Regions from separate parts of the Pseudoalteromonas sp. 2CM39R genome, predicted to be linked through region 1. Evidence: riboswitches for the same ligand, from Rfam matches in the RefSeq annotation. Region 1 holds a riboswitch; each other region holds the start of a gene.

Region 1 (4,898 bases):
AAACAACCGCTCACAAACTATCCAGCTTATGACGATAACTATGTAATCGGTATTCACTTTTAACGAGCAATAATGAGTTCAGCTTACTTCGAAAATCAGTTATTACAAACACCGCTTGCTGAGAATAATAACCACACCATTTTATTATTTGATGCCAGCCAATTGCAGGTTGATGAGCTAACACTTACACAGTTTTTAAGCCCGTTTGAATTAAGTGTCATCGCGCGTCGTAAAACGCCCCAAGCAAAGCAAGAATATGTAGCAACGCGGCTGTTACTAAAATATTTAGTCAAAAGTGTATTACCTAGCAGCAGTAATATAACGCTTGATAAAATCAGCTCTGAATTTAATCAACAAACCAGTAAGCTTGAGCTAAATATAAATAACAACCAGGTTTATAGTTGCTGTGTGTCACACTCTCATGGTTTGGTAGGCGTGGCCCTAAATATTAATAATTCGCTATTTGGTTTTGATATTGAAAAAATCAGTTTAAAACGACCATTTGAAAAACTCGCAAAGCACTTTTATGATGCTGCAGAAGTGGCACTTATAACTAAGCAACCGTGCACAGCTGCTAAAGCGGCGACATTTTTCAGACTTTGGACATTAAAAGAGGCATTAGCAAAAGCAACCAGCCGCCCTATTGCCCAGCTATTAAGCCCTAATGTATTTTGTGAGCTTGGCAACAGGCAACTAAGTGCAACCAGCACCACATTAACAAATGATGTAAACGAGCAGTTTGATATAAGCGTTGTGGCAAAAAAAAGCACCGACTGGCGGTGCTTATTTATCTCATTGAAAGCGTTAAGCAGCAAGCTCGCCTTCAAGTAGTCGGCTATGAATAGCTTGAACCACAGCATCAGACTCACTTTGCTCAACTAAAAAGCACAGGTTGTGTTTACTCGCACCATGACAAATAAGACGAATGTTAAATTCGCTCAACACCTGCATTAAATTCATTTCGTGCTGACGCAATACAATTTCAGACCCAATAAGTGCTACTAGGGTTAAATTGTTCTCAACCGATACATGGCAAAACTCAGCAAGTTTATCTAAGCACTCTTGATCTAGCTCTGGGCGTGATGCATTAGGCGCATCATCAAGGGTAATAGCTACACTAATTTCAGAGGTAGTAACCAGGTCTACCGAAATATTACATTCACTTAAAATAGTAAAAATACGAGCTAAAAAACCACTCGCTAACAGCATTTCTGGGCTTTTAAGGGTTAATAATATTTGGTTTTTACGTTGCGTGACCGCACGAATACCAGGTAGCTGCGATTTTTCACGTTCAATCCAGGTGCCACCACGCTCTGGCTCTGTGCTTGAGCCAACAAACACATTTATATGGCTACGACTGGCTGGCAAAATTGTAGCCGGATGCAGCACTTTAGCGCCAAAAGTGGCCATTTCTGCCGCTTCATCAAAGCTTAAACGCGCAATAGGTGTGGCTTTAGCACACAAACGAGGATCGGTGCTAAAAATACCCACTACGTCGGTCCAAATATGCACACTCTTAGCGTTAATTGCTTCAGCTAACAAGGCGGCACTGTAATCAGAGCCACCGCGACCTAGTGTGGTGGTTACATTGTTTTCATCGCTGCCAATAAAGCCCTGAGTAACAATTACATTGTTCTCTAGTAAAGGAATTAAATGCTCTTTAGCTGCAAGCGCTGTGGCGGCTACATTAGGCGTGGCTTTACCAAATTGGCTATCGGTTTTAAGCACCTGGCGAACATCAAAACGCTGCGAATTTAAGCCCTTTAAGCGCAATACTTGAGTAAATAAATACGACGATAAACGCTCGCCAAAGCTAAGTAGCTCATCGTGTTGTTGCTCTGTTGTCAGTATTTGATGTGCTAGTGTTTGAAATTCATCGAGAGTGTTATTAAAACCAAGCGCTAAATCATCATCTAGGGTCAGATCAGTTAAAATTGCCTGCTGAATAGCAAGTACACCGTCAACATGCTGTTGACGTTCAGCGGCATCAATATCGGCTTTACAAAGTGCCACCAAGTGATTAGTTACACCGGCGCTGGCGCTCACTGCAACAATTCGAACGCTGTTATCGTTTACAATGATTTCGCTACAACGGCTCATCGCCTCAAAGTTAGCAACGCTAGTGCCGCCAAATTTGGCAACAATGTAATCTGATTTTGTGCACTGTGAACTTTGTGGCACTGATTGGGTAGTCATTTCGTCTCCTTTCGCGGCATCCAAACCGCAATAAAACAAGAAGAACTTGGCAGGAAATAAAGATAAGAAAAATCTACTGCCAGAAGCTCTCCACCTAAATTGGTGACAGTTTTGAGGATTCAGCCCCATAAACCGAAAAACAATGGTAACGACCCATTATTTTCCTCGGCGAGTACTTCCCTCCTTAATGGTCGCAGGCTGTCGTTGCCTCACATTAAGTACCTAAGTATCGCACCTCTTCTGAATGTATTATTAACCTGTGGCTAATAAAACAAAACCGCACTAAGAGTGCGGCTTTGAAAGTTATCGTTTAGACGTGTAGCTGTCAAGTCGTTTTATTATAAAATCAAATAAAACTACCCATAAAGTAAGAGCCAGCATAACCAAAGGTGTAACACACTAACAAATACAACGACAAACGAAGGTAACTTGCAAAAGTAAGTTCTTTAACCTTACTCATAGCAATAATACCAGCCGCCGAACCAATGATCAGCATTGAACCACCCACACCGGTTGCATACGTAAACGACAACCAATGCTGTTGACTCATTACAATGTCGGCTTTTAGTAACGCAGCCGTTAGTGGCACGTTATCAACACCGGCCGATAAAATACCCATTAAGTAGTTAGCGTACTCTGGCGCCATCACTGTATACAGGTTTGTAAATTGGCTTAGCACGCCCACTTCTTTTAATGCGCCAACAAGTAATAACACACCTACGAAAAACAGTAAGGTGTCGTACTCTATGTCACGTATAAAGTCGATCATATCTTTATTGATATCTTTTTTGCGCATTAAAAATTGTGCGACTAAAAACATAATAGACAGGCCGAGTAAAAAGGTAAGTAACGGCGGCACACTATATAAAACACTTAAAGTAAGGGTAGAAATAACGGTAGTGAAGAAAATAACAGCGATAGTAATGTCGGTTTTTTCAATGCGTTTAAATTTAGTCTTTTTAAACTCTAACTGCTTGTTCATACCAATTGATAATAAAGTAGCCAGTAATAATACGCTTAATAATGCAGGCACAATTAACAGTAATAAATTGCTAATTGTTACTTTACCATCAAGGAAAATCATAAGTGTGGTTACATCACCTGTGATAAGTGATACACCCCCTGAGTTCACTGCAAATACAATTAAGGTGGCGTACTTAACTAGTTTTTTGGCTTCAAGCTTTAATGACATTATAACAGCCAAGGAGATCAGTGTAGCTGTTACGTTGTCGGAGATAGATGAAAATACAAATGCAAAACACCCTACCAAAAACATTAGCTTTCGTTCACTAATGCTGGTTGGCATTATCCGGTTCACAACATTTTCGATGAGTCCTTTGGAGTTTAAATAGGCAACAAAGGTCATTGCGGCCATTAAAAACAGCCATAAGGAAGCAATTTCTAAAATATTGTGGTCAAGGAGGGTTTGAATCGTTTCAGGGCTTTGCCCATTAAGAGGAAAAATAAAGGAGATAATCCAACAAAGTGTACCAAAAAATAATGTCGTTTTGGCTTTGTTTACGTGAATCACATCCTCAATAACGATAAGCAAGAATGCAATCGCTATCAGCGTCAGGATAATCGAGGAAACCATGATATTAAACAACCTTCGGGTTTAAGTAAAAATTGAAACCATGTAAAAAATAGAGGTACACACTCTATGTGCCTATATTCGGCGCGGATACTATCACTAAGCGAGTGTAAAAACTATTATTAAATCGTCGCAAAAACGAATACCATATAAGTTCAAGAAATATAAAATAACGAATACTAGGATGTTGTAACGCCTTATGATCCCAGCTAAAAAGCTACTTAATACCCTCACTGAGCATTGGGGTGTATTAGAGCTATTATTTAAACGCTTTAAAATGGCCGACTTTAGTATTAAAGATTTACAAAATGCCATAAAACAAAAGCAACCGACGTGGAATAATGAGCGTATTTATAAAGAAACCAATCGGTTATTAAATCAAGAAATCATTATTCCATTGGCTAAATCGTCACAACTAGAAATTAACCGTGCCATTGCGGACTTTGCTACCTTTTTACTTCAAGAAGAACATTTAGGCTTAGCACAAGAAATTAGTGTATTGGTTGATGATTTAGCTCGCTTAGGTAACCGGCTATCTAATGCCGGTGAAATGGAAGATTTTGATGATTTACGTCGCTTTAGCCGCATTATGGATGATCGGGTTCGTAAAATAATTAAGCTGTTTTTACATAACGAAAACGCCATTTTAAATATTGTTGAGCAAGCCAAATCAAATAACGCGGTGCAATCGCTGCAAAAGCGCTACAAAGCCGTCATAGAAGCGTTTGATGAATATATAGAACCCATGCTAGAAATGGTGGATATTAGAGGCGACTTTCATGCCTGTTTTACTCTAATTGAGCAACAAATTAGCACCCAAATAGAACATATTGAACGCTCAGGCAAGGCGTACAGTGATAAACGTATGCTTGAGCAATTACGTACTCGTATTCTCGAAATGCATCTAGTTGGCCGGACAAGCTTACGTAAAAGTGCCGACATGCTAATGCCACTGCGTGAAGAGTTGCGCCGTAATAACCTTATTACCCGCCAAGCGGCAAAAGTATTAGGGCTAATTCGTAAAAACGGGGTGGATAATATGCTCAGCGCCGTGCAACCCCATTTTGTAAGCGATGCGCAAAAGTATTCATTGGGTCAACAGCGTCATATT
Region 2 (4,898 bases), on a different contig from region 1:
ATTACGTACTCACGAATAGCAGGTCCTAATGCACAGCGCCCATCTCCACCACGCGAGAATGGCGTAGCGCCAGCGCCTTTTAATTGCAAATCCCAAAGCTGGTTTTTATCATCACTGATCGCGCCAAGTAAATGCGCTCGGCCGTCTCCTAAGCGTGGAGAAAAATGACCAAACTGATGACCCGAATACCCTAATGCAACTGCAGAAACTGCTTGAGGTTCATTTCCACTGAATATATTTGCTCGAGAATCTGCATCCACTTGTATATTAAATTGCTCAGCTAAGGGCTCATTCCATAACAATAACTGTGGCGCTATCACCTTGGCTGGATGATCGCTAATAGCAAACCCCTCACCAATATCGGTATACCTTGGCACTAATTTCATGTTTAATCCTATTGTTTTTGGCTGATACCTACGCGATTGTCGCCTACACCATAAGCGACAATTAAGCTTAGCTCTTGCATGCTTAAGCCGCTTTGCTGCTGCAGTTCATTAAAGAATGCCTGCGCCGCACTTAGTGACTTTTTAGTTTGTAATCCACCATCTATAATTTTATGTGCACGCAAATAGCTTTCTACATCTCTTGAAAGTAAAAAAGTATCTTTTCCTAAGGCGCGCAGTGCATAAGGGCCGGTATTACCACCAAGCCTTGCACCATGCTTTTTTAAATATGCCCACAAGCCAATAATATCCTCACTTGGCCAGTTAGCAATAAACTGACTAAAGCTGCCGTGTTGCTCTGCAACTTCGTGGATCATATACGCATTATCAGTAATGGTTTTTACTTTTTTATAATTGCGCACAATCCGTTCGTCACTGGCTTTTTGTTCTAACATGTCTGGTGGCATCATCAATAATTTTTCAACACTGAAATCCCAGAAAACCTCTCTAAATCCGGCCCACTTACTGTTGATCACCGACCAATAAAAACCACTTTGAAAAACTTTCCGAGTAAATTCTTCTAGCCAATCATCATCACTTAATGTGACGAGTTGCTTTGTTGATAAAGGTTTTTCGAGTAACAATTTAAGCATTTTTTCAGAGCCCTTTCGCTCCACTGCACGCTTATAAATATCGCTAAATTTTTCCATCTGCTTAATACCTTACTTCGACCATGAAACTAGTTTACGAGAAAAGCAGCCAATACGTAACCGTTGCTATTATCGATGAACTATTCTGTATTTAGTCACTTGACACCTAGACGGCTAAAGTGGTTTAATCGCCACACTTACCCTATTACATTGTATTTGCTAATTGATTTTTCAATAGCAAATGCAAAGGGCTGGAAGAGGTGCGTTATTCAGGTAGCGTATGTTAGGAGCGCAAACTCCATTGAGCATACGTGAGGGGAATTAACGCCGAGAGGTAACACTTTTTTGTGAAAGATTACTTCGGGCGACTAGGTTGAATCCTAGCGACTGTCACCAATAACATATTTGGTGGAGAGCTTCTGGTCTTAGTATAATAAGGCCGTGCGCCCTATTATTTAAGCCCATTCGCTCTTCGAATTATAAATACATTCAAAGAGTCAGGCACCCTATATACCCGCCAATAACTCGACGAATGCCCTATAAGTTCGTGAGAGATGATCAACAACTTCAATATTAACAATTTCCATTTATGGACTGCGCTGATCACCCCATTTGATCAAAATGGCCTAGTTGATTACGCAACCTTAGACACCTTGGTGGCCGAACAAGAAGCCGCTAACAACGGCATTTTATTACTTGGTAGCACTGGCGAAGGGTTAGCCCTGACCCTAAAAGAGCAGCAAGCCATCGTAGAGCATGTTTGCCAATTACAGCCGAGCGTCCCGCTTATGGTCGCAGTCGGTGGTAGTAACTTAAAGCAGCAGCTTGAATGGGTTAACTACTGCAACCAACTGCCTATTCATGGTTTTTTACTTGGCTCGCCTTTGTACGCCAAACCCGGTGCAGTGGGGCAAACCCATTGGTTTGAAAGCCTGCTCAATGCCAGTTCTCATCCTTGTATGCTTTATAACGTACCAGGACGTAGTGCGGTTAGCATTCCCATTGCAACCATTGAAAACCTCAAACAACATAAAAATTTATGGGCACTCAAAGAAGCCAGTGGCTGTATTTCTCAATTTGAAGCCTATCGACAAGCAGCGCCTGAATTAGCCATTTTTAGTGGTGACGATGCCCTCATGCCGTATTTTGCCCAAGCAGGTGCAAAAGGTTTAGTGTCGGTTGCAGCCAATGCATGGCCAGTGCAAACCCATGAGTTTGTAAAGCGCAGTTTAAGCGGCCAACACCCTAATCTTTTTGTCCAGTGGTCTAGCGCTATCAATAGCTTATTTTCAGTAGCAAACCCTATCCCAGTCAAAGTGTTAATGCATTTACAAGGGCGTATTAGCAGTCCGCATTTACGTCCACCTTTAACACACCTTGAGCTGACATACACAGATGACATTTCATCGGCAAACAACACCATTTTATCTTGGCATTAAATACAGGTTTTTATAATGAGCTGGTTAGAACTATTAAATAATTTAGAAACGGGCGCAGTTCGCGCAGCAACACAAGACGAAAACGGCCAATGGCACGCTAACGTAGAAGTAAAGCAAGGCATTTTAGAGGCATTTAAAAACGGCACTAACATGGAGTTTCCTGGTGGCTTTGTAGATAAACATAATCTAGCGCCGCAATGCTTTGAAGCCACAGCAGGCGTTCGCATGGTGCCAGGTGGTTCAAGTGTGCGCCGTGGTGCACATGTTGCCAAAGGCACTATTATTATGCCACCTGCGTATGTAAATATTGGCGCCTTTATTGACGAGGGGACTATGGTAGATAGCCACGCATTGGTTGGCTCATGTGCGCAAGTGGGTAAAAATGTTCATTTGAGCGCCGCGGTACAATTAGGCGGGGTACTTGAGCCCATTGGCGCAAGCCCTGTGGTCATAGAAGACGATGCATTCATTGGTGCAGGCTGTGTGATTGTTGAAGGCGTGGTAGTTAAAAAAGGCGCGGTACTAGCCCCAGGTGTTCGCTTATCTGCAACCATCCCTGTTTATGACTGCGTTAATGAGCGTCAGCTTGATAAAGGCGAAGCAATCCCTGAATACGCGATTGTGATCCCAGGCTCTCGCCCTGCGTCAAACGACTGGGCGCGTGCTCAAGGCTTGAGTATGTCGTGTGCCTTAATTGTTAAATACCGGGACGAGCAAAGTGACGCGTCATTATTGCTTGAAGAGGTTTTACGTTAATGACCTTTTTGAGCACGCCCGTTAAAAGCGCTATTGATGAGCTTTCGAGTAAACTCGATACTCCATTTTTTGTCTACGACCTCGACTCACTAGATGCGCACCTTGCGCACTTAGTGGCGCAAACCGAAGTAAAGCTTTGGTATGCGGTTAAAGCCAATCCCCTATCTAAAGTGATACAAAGTTTAGATAACGCTGGTTTTAACTTTGATGTTGCAAGTAAAGGCGAGCTTGAGCAAGTACTTGCCCAAGGAATTAACAGCGAGCGCGTGCTCAACACGGGCCCTGCTAAAAGCCCAAAACAAATTAAACATTTTATTGCACGTGGCGTACGCACCTTTGTGGCAGAAAGTCTTAATCAGGTGCGTTGGTTAAACGAACAAGCCAATGCCCAGCAGTGCCAGTTGCAAGTATTACTGCGCGTTCAATTACGCTGGCCCGAGGGTGATAAAAACCCACTTGGTGGTGATAGCCTTACTCCATTTGGCTTAGGGTGCGATGAATGGCAATCGCTAAATACTAAAAACTACACAGCATTGAGCTTTGATGGCCTACATATTTTTCAGTGGGGTAACATGCTCAGCAGCGACAAACTTGCAGATCTGTGGTCGCAAATGATTACACCACTTACAGTCCTTGCTAATAACTTAAATATAAACCTGAATATTTTAGATTTAGGTGGCGGTTTAGGTATTCCTTACACCCTTAATGACCCGACTTTAAGCTGGGATGCATTAATAGCAGCCCTTGCAAAGATTAAACGCGATGCGGGTGTTAAAGAGCTGTGGATGGAACTAGGTCGCTATGCTGTAGGCGAATGCGGCCACTACGCCACACCGGTGGTTGAGCGCAAATTAAACTACGGCCAACAGCAGGTAATTATGAGCGGCGGTATTAATCACTTATTGCGCCCTGCGGTTACTAATCAAGACTTTCCTGCGCGTTTATTACGTGATTCAAACGCAGCAAACCAAGCAATGAGCCTATATGGGCCATTATGTACAGCGCTGGATTGCTTAGGGGAGCACCAATTACCGAGCGATTTAAATGAACATGACTGGCTGGTGTTTAGTCAATGCGGTGCTTATGGTTTTACCGAAAGTATGCCGTACTTTTTGTGCCATGAACTGGCCGGTGAATATGTTATACACCATGGCGAAATCAACTGTATTCGCCAAGCAGAAGATGCAAGCCACTACTTGAGGTAATAAAAATGAATAACACCACAGCTATAAGCCAGGAAAATATTGTAGTTGGTGAAGTGGCAAATGGCCTACCACTGACCATTCCTGTCTATCGTTTAAAGGGCGATGGCACAGGCCCAAGTGTGTATATACAAGCTAATATGCATGGCGCCGAAGTACAAGGTAACGCGGTTATTTATCAGCTACTTGAACAGCTAAAAAACCTTAATTTAAAAGGTGATATTACCTTAGTTCCCTACGCTAACCCCATTGGCTGTAATCAAAAATCGGGCGAATTTACGCTTGGCCGATTCGACCCTATTACGGGGACTAATTGGAATCGTATGTATCACTGTAATAATCAGCTTGCATCACAGTTTGCAAAGCAATACTACGACGCTGGCGATACAGCTCTAAAAACAGCGTTTAAAACCGCGTTAATTAATGATGTTGAGCAGCAACTTAATGGCCCAGACTATCGTTTAACAA
Region 3 (4,898 bases), on a different contig from region 1:
GCCGCGAGCAATAAAATGTGAAATTTGTTTAGGGCTTTTTGCAGGCCCTGTGTTGAGCACGCGCTCGCTATCGATGCCTTGAGCAAGTACTTGCTCAAGTTCACCTTTACTTGCAACATCAAAGTTAAACCCTGCGCTGTCTAAACATTGAATAATGCGAGACAGTGGGTTGGCCTTAACGGCATACCAAAGTTTCACATCGGTTTGCGCAGTCAGTTGATTTAAATGTGCAGTTAATTTATCTAAATCATAGATAAAAAATGGCGTATCAAGATGTGTTGAAACTTGTTCAACCGCTTGCTTGATGGGCGTGCTCAAAAAGCTCATTAACGTAAAACCTCTTCTAACAGTAATGATGCATCGCTTTGTTCATCACGGTATTTCACGATCAATGCACAAGACATGCTTAGACCTTGCTCGCGAGCCCATGCATTTGAAGCAGGGCGAGAGCCTGGGATCACAATCGCGTTTTCTGGGATGGCTTCACCTTTGTCTAGCTGGCGTTCGTTAACGCAATCGTAGACAGGAATAGTTGCAGATAAACGAACACCTGGCGCAAGTACAGCACCTTTTTTCACAACCACACCTTCAACAATAACGCAGCCTGCGCCGATGAATGCGTCGTCTTCAATAACCACAGGGCTAGCACCAATTGGCTCTAGTACACCACCTAATTGTACTGCTGCACTGAGGTGAACATTTTTACCCACTTGTGCGCATGAACCCACTAATGCGTGGCTGTCGACCATAGTGCCTTCGTCGATGAACGCGCCAATATTTACATACGCTGGTGGCATGATAATCGTGCCTTTGGCAACATGTGCGCCACGGCGAACACTGCTACCACCAGGTACCATACGCACGCCAGCATCTGCTGCAAAGCCTTGTGGTGCTAAGTTGTGCTTATCAACAAATCCACCTGGGAACTCGGTATTTGTGCCATTTTTAAAGGCTTCTAAAATGCCTTGTTTAACTTCAACATTGGCGTGCCAGTTGCCGTTCTCGTCTTGTGTTGCTGCGCGAACTGCGCCTGATTCTAAGTTGTTTAATAATTCTAACCAGCTCATGATAAAACCTGTTTTTAGTTCCAAGATAAAATTGTGTTGTTTGCGTGGGTGATGCTGTCTGTTTGCTCAAGCTCTAAATGCGTAAGCGGTGGACGTAAATGCGGGGTATTTATTTTACCTTGCAGGTGCATCAGTACTTTTACGGGGATTGGGTTTGCCACAGCGAATAAACTTTGGATTGCTTGCGACCAATCGGTGAATAGATTTGGGTATTGACCACTTAAACTGCGTTTAACAAACTCATGGGTTTGACTCGGCCAAGCATTCGCGGCAACCGAAACTAAACCTTTTGCTCCTGCTTGAGCAAAATACGGCATAAGAGCATCATCGCCACTAAATATGGCAAGTGTAGGTGATGCCGTTCTAAAGCCTTCAAATTTGCTAATGTCGCCACTGGCTTCTTTTAAAGCCCAAAGATTTTTGTGTTCAGCAAGGTTTTTGATCACCTGCGGTGAAATCTCAACTGCGCTGCGTCCTGGTACGTTATACAACATACAAGGGTGGTTACTTGCGTCTAGTAGGCTTTCAAACCAATGTGTTTGGCCAACAACCCCAGGTTTTGCATACAGAGGTGAACCTAACAGGTAGCCATGAATAGGTAGTTGGTTGCAGTATTCAACCCAAGCAACTTGTTGTTTGAGGTTCATGCCACCCACAGCAACCATAAGTGGTACAGTCGGTGCTAATTGGCAAACATGCTCAACAATGGCTTGTTGCTCTTTGAGTGAAAGCGCCAGTCCTTCACCGGTACTGCCAAGCAGTAAAATGCCGTTATTTGCATCTTGCTGCTCCGCAACCAGTTGTTCAAGGGTCGTGTAATCGACCTCGCCAGATTCAGAAAATGGCGTGACAAGCGCTGTCCATAATGGATAGTCGTTTAAATCAAAATTGTTGATCATCTCTCACGAACTTATAAGGTATTCGAAGAGTTTATGCGGGAACATTTGAATGGAGCCGCATGTCGTCGTTCGAACAAGGTATAATTCGAAGAGCGAATGGGCTTAAAATAATAAAGACGCGACGGCCTCATTATACTAAGACCAGAAGCTCTCCACCAAACTAATCAATAGCGCTTTGCTATTGTTGGTGACAGTCGCTGGGATTCAGCCCAGTCGCCCGAAATAAGCACCTCACAAACGGTGTTACTTCTCGGCGTTAATTCCCCTTACGTATGATCAACAGAGTCTGTGCTCTTCCCATACGCTACCTGAATAACGCACCTCTTCCAGCCCTTTATGCTCGCTTTAAAGGTTAAAGCCAACATAGTTAAATAGGGTATTGGCGGCGATTAAAGCATTTTAGCCATCTAGGTGTCAAGGCGAAGGATTTGTTTTTTAGTGACCGATTTTGCAACATGGTTACGTATAAGCGTGTTTTTACGTACACTTAGCGTTAACCAAATAAATTGGAAAAATGATGGAAAAATTTAACGATATTTATCAGCGAGCCGTATCTCGAAAAGGCAGCGAAGAAATGCTGCATGCATTGTTATCAAACCCGCTCGATGATACTGATATTGCCAAAATGCATGACGATTTATGGTTAGAAGAGTTCACGCGTAAAGTCTTTCAAAGCGGTTTTTATTGGTCTGTTATCAATAATAAATGGGCTGGTTTTCGTGATGTGTTTTGGGATTTTAGCGTAGAAAAATTGTTGATGATGCCGCCAGATATGCTTGAGCAAAAAGCCAGTGATGAGCGAATTGTTCGTAATTTTAAAAAAGTACAAACGATCCCAGAAAATGCGTACATGATCCACGAAGTTGCCGAGAAACATGGCAGTTTTAGCCAATTTATTGCAGATTGGCCAACTGACAATATTATTGGTTTGTGGGCCTATCTTAAAAAGCATGGTGCGCGTTTAGGGGGAAATACTGGCCCGTACGCTTTGCGAGCGCTTGGTAAAGATACCTTTTTGCTTTCTCGCGATGTAGAAGCCTACTTGCGTGCCCATGAGTTGATTGATGGCGGCTTACAAACTAAAAAGTCATTACAAGCAGCACAAGATTTTTTCAATGAATTACAACAGCAAAGCGGTTACAGCTTGCAGGCATTAAGCCAACTAGTGGCCTATGGTGTAGGCGATAATCGCGTAGGTGTTGCAACACCTTAAGGACAGTTATGAAACTGCAAACCCGATACACAGATATTAGTGAGCTGCTTGCTATTAAAGATATGCCTAGCGCCGTTGCTAAGCCGCAATTACTGCTATTCAATGACAAGCTCGCTGATAATTTTGCGATTAACCACGACAGCGAATTTTTAGCTAAATTTCTATCTGGTTCAACAATAGATAAAGATGTTGCACCGGTTGCACTTGGTTACTCAGGTCATCAATTTGGTCATTTTTCACCGCGCCTTGGTGATGGCAGAGCGCATTTGCTTGGTGCTATTGCAGATCAAAATGGCACCCTGTGGGACTTACAGCTAAAAGGCGCAGGAGCAACTGTATTCTCTCGTGGTGGTGATGGTCGCTGTGCAATTGGTCCGGCTGTACGTGAGTACATCATGAGTGAGGCACTTCATGCGCTTGGTATCGCGACTACGCGTTGTTTAGCTGTAGTTACAACTGGCGAAACGGTATATCGCCAGCCACCTCGCCCGGGTGCAGTTGTCACTCGTTTAGCTAAAAGTCATATCCGTGTTGGCTCATTTCAATACTTAGCTACACAAGGTGATATAGAAGGGCTAGAAAAGCTCGTTGATTACGCAGTTGATTGCCACTTTCCTGACATCAGCAGTAATGGTGAGCAGCGTTATATTGAATTTTTAACCGCCGTGTTAGATAAGCAAATAGAGCTCGTTATCAGCTGGATGCGAATTGGCTTTATACATGGCGTTATGAATACAGATAATACCTTGATTAGTGGTGAAACCATTGACTATGGCCCCTGCGCGATGATGAATCAGTTTGACTTAGACACGGTGTTTAGTTCGATTGACCATCAAGGGCGCTATGCATTTGGTAATCAGCCGAACATTGCCAATTGGAATATTGCGCGTTTAGCTGAAAGCTTAATCCCTTTATTTGCTGATCAAGATGCTGCCGTTGAGCAACTCTCACCGGTTGTGAATGGTTTTGCTGCTAAATTTAATGATGCATTTAATGTTATGTGGCTGCAGAAATTAGGCTTAGCTGGTCAGCAAGAAGGCGATCATGCTTTAGTTTCAGAGTTACTGGGGTTAATGAAGCAACACCAACTTGACTACACCAACACTTTCAATGCACTTACTGAATCTTTAGTGAAAGACTTTGTTATAGATTCTAATTTAAAAGAATGGGTTTCAAAATGGAGGCTCAGAACATCAGCTGAAAGTTACAGCACAATGCGAGCTGTTAATCCTGCAGTCATTCCCCGTAATCATAATATTGAAATGATCTTGGCTGAGTATGAAAAGGCAGGATCTAGTTCATCAATCAATGAGTTTTTAAAAGTTATTCAAAAACCATATGAGTATGAGGAAGAATTTGCGGCATGGTATCAACCTCCGAAGGAAGGTGATTGTAATTACCAAACTTTTTGTGGTACTTAAGGGTTAATCTTTATGGTTGATAACAATTGTAAATGCTCATTTTTTTAAATCTGAGTGTTCGTTGATTGAGCAAGTTAGCTGCCAGTGTTATGATTTATATCAATAAAATAGCACTAAAGTTTTGCTTTTTAACGAAAATTTACAAATAAAGTTGCTTTCAACTTGTTGATTTAAAAATAACCAATATAATAATGTAATTGGGAATGGACTTTTATCGGTTTTGAAGTCAGTAGATTAGGCTGAATCGACTTTCACCTAATCATAACAAAGCGATCTAAAGGCATTGTTACGCAAAGTT
Region 4 (4,898 bases), on a different contig from region 1:
ACTTAGCGACTCGCCTAACGTTAAAGTATTTGTATCAACATGCTTACCCTCATGATGATTTAGCCCTCAATGAAATATCGAGCCAGTTTGATGACAAAGACAGTAAGCTCAAATTACATACAAAACGCAGAGAACCTGTGTGGGCCTGTTTATCACATTCAAATGGTTTAATTGGCGCAGCCCTTAACCCTGAACAGCAGCGATTTGGTTTTGATATTGAACAAAGCAGTAAGCCTCGCCCTTTTATCAAACTCGCAAAGCACTTTTATCATCAAGATGAAGTTGACTTAATTAGCCGTTTTGATGCATCCGATGAACAGGCACAGTGCTTTTTTAGAATTTGGACATTAAAAGAGGCGCTTGCCAAAGCAAGCGCCCAGCCGATTGCGAAACTACTTGCTCCTAATGTATTTGAAGAATTGAGCAAACATAATTTCAGCGCGAGTAGTAACTCTGTTGAAGGGTTTGATATAAGTGTTGTGGCACAAAAAAGCACTGACTGGCAGTGCTCTTTTATTAACTTTAATGACTTACGCCGCGACTTGGCTTTCTAATAATCGGCTGTGAATAGCCTGCACGACTTCATCTGACTCGCTTTGCTCAACTAAGAAGCACAGGTTATGTTTACTTGCACCGTGGCAAATTAAACGAATATTAAAATCGCTTAATACCTGCATTAAGTTCATTTCTTGCTGACGTAATTGAATTTCAGAACCAATTAAAGCCACCAGCGTTAGGTTATTCTCAACCGACACATGACAAAACTCAGAAAGCTTATCTAAACATGCTTGATCAAGCTCAGGGCGTGATGCATTTGGTGCGTTATCTAAAGTGATTGCAACACTGATCTCGGAGGTAGTAACCAAATCAACCGAAATATTAAACTCACTTAAAATGGTGAATACACGGGCTAAGAAACCACTCGCTAGGAGCATTTCTGGGCTTTTAACCGTTAACAGAATTTGATTTTTACGCTGTGTTACGGCACGAATACCTGGTTGCTGAGATTTTTCTTTTTCAATCCATGTACCACCTAACTGCGGCTCACGGCTTGAACCAACAAACACACTAATATGGCTACGGCTTGCAGGTAAAATGGTTGCAGGGTGCAGTACTTTTGCACCAAACGTTGCCATTTCGGCCGCTTCATCAAAGCTTAAGCGTGCAATTGGGCTTGCTTTAGCGCATAAACGCGGATCAGTACTGAAAATACCCACAACATCGGTCCAAATATGCACGCTTTTTGCGTTAATTGCTTCAGCGAGTAATGCAGCACTGTAATCTGAACCACCACGACCTAAAGTGGTCGTTTGATTGTGCTCATTGCTACCAATAAAACCTTGAGTTACCACAACATGGTCATCAAGTAGCGGCACTAAATGCTCTTTAGCAGCCGCAGCGGTTGCTGCAACATTTGGGGTAGCTTTAGCAAATTGGCTATCTGTTTTTAGCACTTTACGTACATCAAAACGCACCGCATCAAGACCTTGACCGCGTAATACTTGAGTAAATAAATACGATGACAAACGCTCGCCAAAGCTCAGTAGTTCATCTTGATCTGCTACTGACTTAGCCCCGTCTGATGCTAGCTTTTGAAAAGCCTTAAGCGTTTCATTAAAGCCATGTGCTAAATCAGCATCCAGTGACAGTTCAGCTAATATAGCTTCTTGAATGGCGACAACGCCAGTAATGTGCTCGCCACGTTCAGCCGCACTCAAATCAGCTTTACACAATGCAACTAAATGATTGGTCACGCCTGCACTGGCACTCACAGCAACAATACGTACTTGATTATCAGCACAAATGATTTCTGCACAGCGGCTCATAGCATCAAAGTTAGCTACACTGGTGCCACCAAATTTTGCAACAACGTAATCTGATTTTGTGTTGGCGGCTAATTGGGTATTCATGTCGTCTCCTTTTGTGGAAAACTATCCACAGTAATTCAAGAAGAACTCGGCAAGGGGGTGCTTTGAAAATAAAGAGTAGTCCATGCCAGAAGCTCTCCACCTAGTTTGGTGACAGTTTTGAGGATTCAGCCCCATAAACCGAAAAATAACCGTGACGTCCGGTTAATTTTCTCGGCGAGTACTTCCCTCATTAATGGTCATCGGCGTTCGTCACCTCACATTAATTACCTAAGTATCGCACCTCTTCTGAATGTTAAGTTAACACCTGGTTAAAATAACAAAGCCTGCTGTTAAAAGCAGGCTTCGAAAGTTAACGTTTAGACGTCTAGCTGTCAAGTTGTTTTATGAAATTAAACTGCCCGCTAAGTGCGAACCGTAATAACCAACGGTATAAGCAATTAGTAAATAAACCGACATTTTAAGATAGCTCATAAAGGTCAGTGCTTTTACCTTACTCATGGCGATAATACCTGCCGCAGAGCCGATTATAAGCATTGAGCCACCTACCCCAGTTGCGTAAGTAAACGACAGCCATTGCTGAGGGCTCATCACAATATCAGCTTTTAAAAGTGCTGCAGTTAGAGGTACGTTATCTACCGCCGCTGATAATAGCCCCATCAAGTAGTTGGCATATTCCGGCGCCATCAACTCATATAAGTGAGTAAATTTAGCAAGCATACCAACTTCTTTTAATGCGCCAACCAGCAATAACACACCAACGAAGAACAATAAGGTGTCGTATTCAATTTCACGAATATAATCGATGATTTTTTTGTTAACGTCTTTTTTGCGCATTAAGAATTGCGCAACCAAAAACATCAGAGATAAACCAAATAAAAAAGTTAATAACGGCGGCACACTATAAAGCACACTCAAAGTTAACGTGGCAACAATCGTCGAGAAGAAGATAACCGCAATGGTAATATCTGTTTTTTCGATACGACGGGCTGCTTGTTTTTCAAACACAACATTACCCGACATACCCACCGACAACATCGCCGCGAGCAGAGCAACACTTGTCAGTGCAGGCGCAATTAATAATAGTAGATTAGCAATAGTGACTTTTTCGTCTAAGAAAATCATCAGGGTTGTAACATCACCTGTGATCAACGACACCCCACCCGAGTTAACACTAAATACAATTAAGGTCGCATATTTTATTAATTTTTTAGGATCTAATTTCAGTGACATCACCACCGCAAGCGAGATTAAAGTTGCAGTTATGTTGTCTGATATTGATGAAAATAAAAACGCAAAGCCACCAATCAGAAACATCAGCTTTCGTTCACTGATTTGATTTGGCATAATTTTATGAACAATATTCTGGATAAAGCCTTTAGAGTTTAAATACGCTACAAAGGTCATCGCAGCCATTAAGAACAGCCACAAAGTCGCGATTTCTAATATGTTGTGATCCAGTTGATGTTGTATGGTTTCTGGGCTTTGCCCATGAATAGGAGAGATAAATAAGATAATCCAGCATAAAGTGCCAAAAAAAAGCGTCGTTTTGGCCTTGTTTACATGGATAATATCCTCTATAACGATAAGCAAAAATGCCACCGCTATCAGGGTTAGGATAAGTGGGGTTACCATGGTGTTTGAACAACCTTTATAATAATGTAAAAATTGTAAGTCGAGTGTTTCGGCGCGGATTCTAGCAGCATAGAAAGCATAAAACTATTCTCAATTACATAATTTAATACTAATCGCTAACACCAAAGTCTGAATTTACTGGAGCCTTATGATCCCAGCTAAAAAGTTATTAAATACCCTTACTGAACATTGGGGGGTGTTAGAACTGCTATTTAAACGTTTTAAGATGGCTGATTTCAGCTTGAAAGACGTACAAAATGCGATAAAACAAAAACAACCTTCATGGTCAAATGAACGCATTTATAAAGAAACAAATCGTTTATTGAATCAAGATATTATCATTCCACTGGCAAAATCATCGCAGTTAGAAATCAACCGTGCGATCGCCGATTTTGCGACTTTCTTGCTACAAGAAGAACACTTAGGTCTTGCCCAAGAAATTAGTGTGCTTGTTGATGACTTAGCTCGCCTTGGTAATCGCCTTGCTAAAGCCGGTGAAATTGAAGATTACGACGAGCTTCGCCGCTTCAGCCGCATTATGGATGATCGGGTACGCAAAATAATGAAATTGTTTGCCCACAACGAAAACGCGATTTTAAATATTGTTGAGCAAGCGAAAGCTGATAACGCGGTGCAATCACTGCAAAAACGCTATCAAGCTGTAATTGAAGCGTTCGATGAATACATCGAGCCTATGCTTGAAATGGTGGATATTCGTGGTGACTTCCACGCTTGCTTTAATACCATCGAAGCGCAAATTAGCGCGCAAATAGAGCAAATTGACCGCCTTGGTAAGTCATATCAAGACAAGCGCATGCTTGAACAATTACGTACCCGTATTTTAGAAATGCATTTAGTTGGCCGTGAAAGTTTACGTAAAAGCGCCGATATGTTGATGCCACTGCGTGAAGAATTACGACGCAACAACCTAATTACGCGTCAAGCGGCTAAAGTGCTTGGTTTAGTGCGTAAAAATGGCGTCGATAACATGTTAAGTGCAGTACAGCCTAACTTTGTCTCAGACGCGCAACGTTTTTCACTTGGTCAGCAACGTCATATTGTGGCCTATATGGCAGGCTTAGTTGACTTTGAGCACGATGAATATCAGCTTCCTGAACATGATGATGTGCCCGCCTATCAAAGCCCACATATTCCTGATTATAACGACGTTAAAACACAATTTAGAAAACGCTTTAAAAAAGCCAGCAAAAAAGCTCAGCCGCTGCTTAGTTTCTTAGATGAAAGCTATCCAGACTTAGAAGCTGACGAAATGCTGTTCTTGTATCAAAAATTAATTAGCGATGGCGACCTTGAAATTAGCCAAAGCCAAGAGAAAGTAAAAATAAAAATTGCCCAGCAACACTTCTCTCTTTACCCATTTAACTCATCGATTGC

What was found. A riboswitch is a leader RNA that binds a small molecule or an ion and turns the genes downstream of it on or off. The one in region 1 is predicted to bind lysine.
Region 2: it holds a riboswitch for lysine, as region 1 does, so the genes downstream of both, dapA (4-hydroxy-tetrahydrodipicolinate synthase) here and lysC (lysine-sensitive aspartokinase 3) in region 1, are expected to answer to the same signal.
Region 3: it holds a riboswitch for lysine, as region 1 does, so the genes downstream of both, dapA (4-hydroxy-tetrahydrodipicolinate synthase) here and lysC (lysine-sensitive aspartokinase 3) in region 1, are expected to answer to the same signal.
Region 4: it holds a riboswitch for lysine, as region 1 does, so the genes downstream of both, lysC (lysine-sensitive aspartokinase 3) here and lysC (lysine-sensitive aspartokinase 3) in region 1, are expected to answer to the same signal.

Annotation. Positions count from the first base shown of each region.
Region 1 is NZ_JALNTM010000014.1:113,134-118,031, forward strand. It holds gene MTF66_RS26565 (4'-phosphopantetheinyl transferase superfamily protein) at 73-831, shown strand; gene lysC (lysine-sensitive aspartokinase 3) at 805-2,196, opposite strand; lysine riboswitch at 2,272-2,444, opposite strand; gene nhaD (sodium:proton antiporter NhaD) at 2,543-3,790, opposite strand; gene MTF66_RS26580 (hypothetical protein) at 3,987-4,898, shown strand, end outside.
Region 2 is NZ_JALNTM010000022.1:50,420-55,317, forward strand. It holds gene MTF66_RS31590 (YdiU family protein) at 1-386, opposite strand, end outside; gene MTF66_RS31595 (DNA-3-methyladenine glycosylase I) at 395-1,093, opposite strand; lysine riboswitch at 1,281-1,460, shown strand; gene dapA (4-hydroxy-tetrahydrodipicolinate synthase) at 1,588-2,472, shown strand; gene MTF66_RS31605 (2,3,4,5-tetrahydropyridine-2,6-dicarboxylate N-succinyltransferase) at 2,488-3,228, shown strand; gene MTF66_RS31610 (PLP-dependent decarboxylase) at 3,228-4,433, shown strand; gene MTF66_RS31615 (succinylglutamate desuccinylase/aspartoacylase family protein) at 4,439-4,898, shown strand, end outside.
Region 3 is NZ_JALNTM010000020.1:104,937-109,834, reverse strand. It holds gene MTF66_RS30825 (PLP-dependent decarboxylase) at 1-327, opposite strand, end outside; gene MTF66_RS30820 (2,3,4,5-tetrahydropyridine-2,6-dicarboxylate N-succinyltransferase) at 327-1,067, opposite strand; gene dapA (4-hydroxy-tetrahydrodipicolinate synthase) at 1,082-1,966, opposite strand; lysine riboswitch at 2,104-2,300, opposite strand; gene MTF66_RS30810 (DNA-3-methyladenine glycosylase I) at 2,484-3,179, shown strand; gene MTF66_RS30805 (YdiU family protein) at 3,188-4,600, shown strand.
Region 4 is NZ_JALNTM010000002.1:561,431-566,328, forward strand. It holds gene MTF66_RS06650 (4'-phosphopantetheinyl transferase superfamily protein) at 1-554, shown strand, start outside; gene lysC (lysine-sensitive aspartokinase 3) at 531-1,910, opposite strand; lysine riboswitch at 1,992-2,164, opposite strand; gene nhaD (sodium:proton antiporter NhaD) at 2,253-3,503, opposite strand; gene MTF66_RS06665 (hypothetical protein) at 3,652-4,898, shown strand, end outside.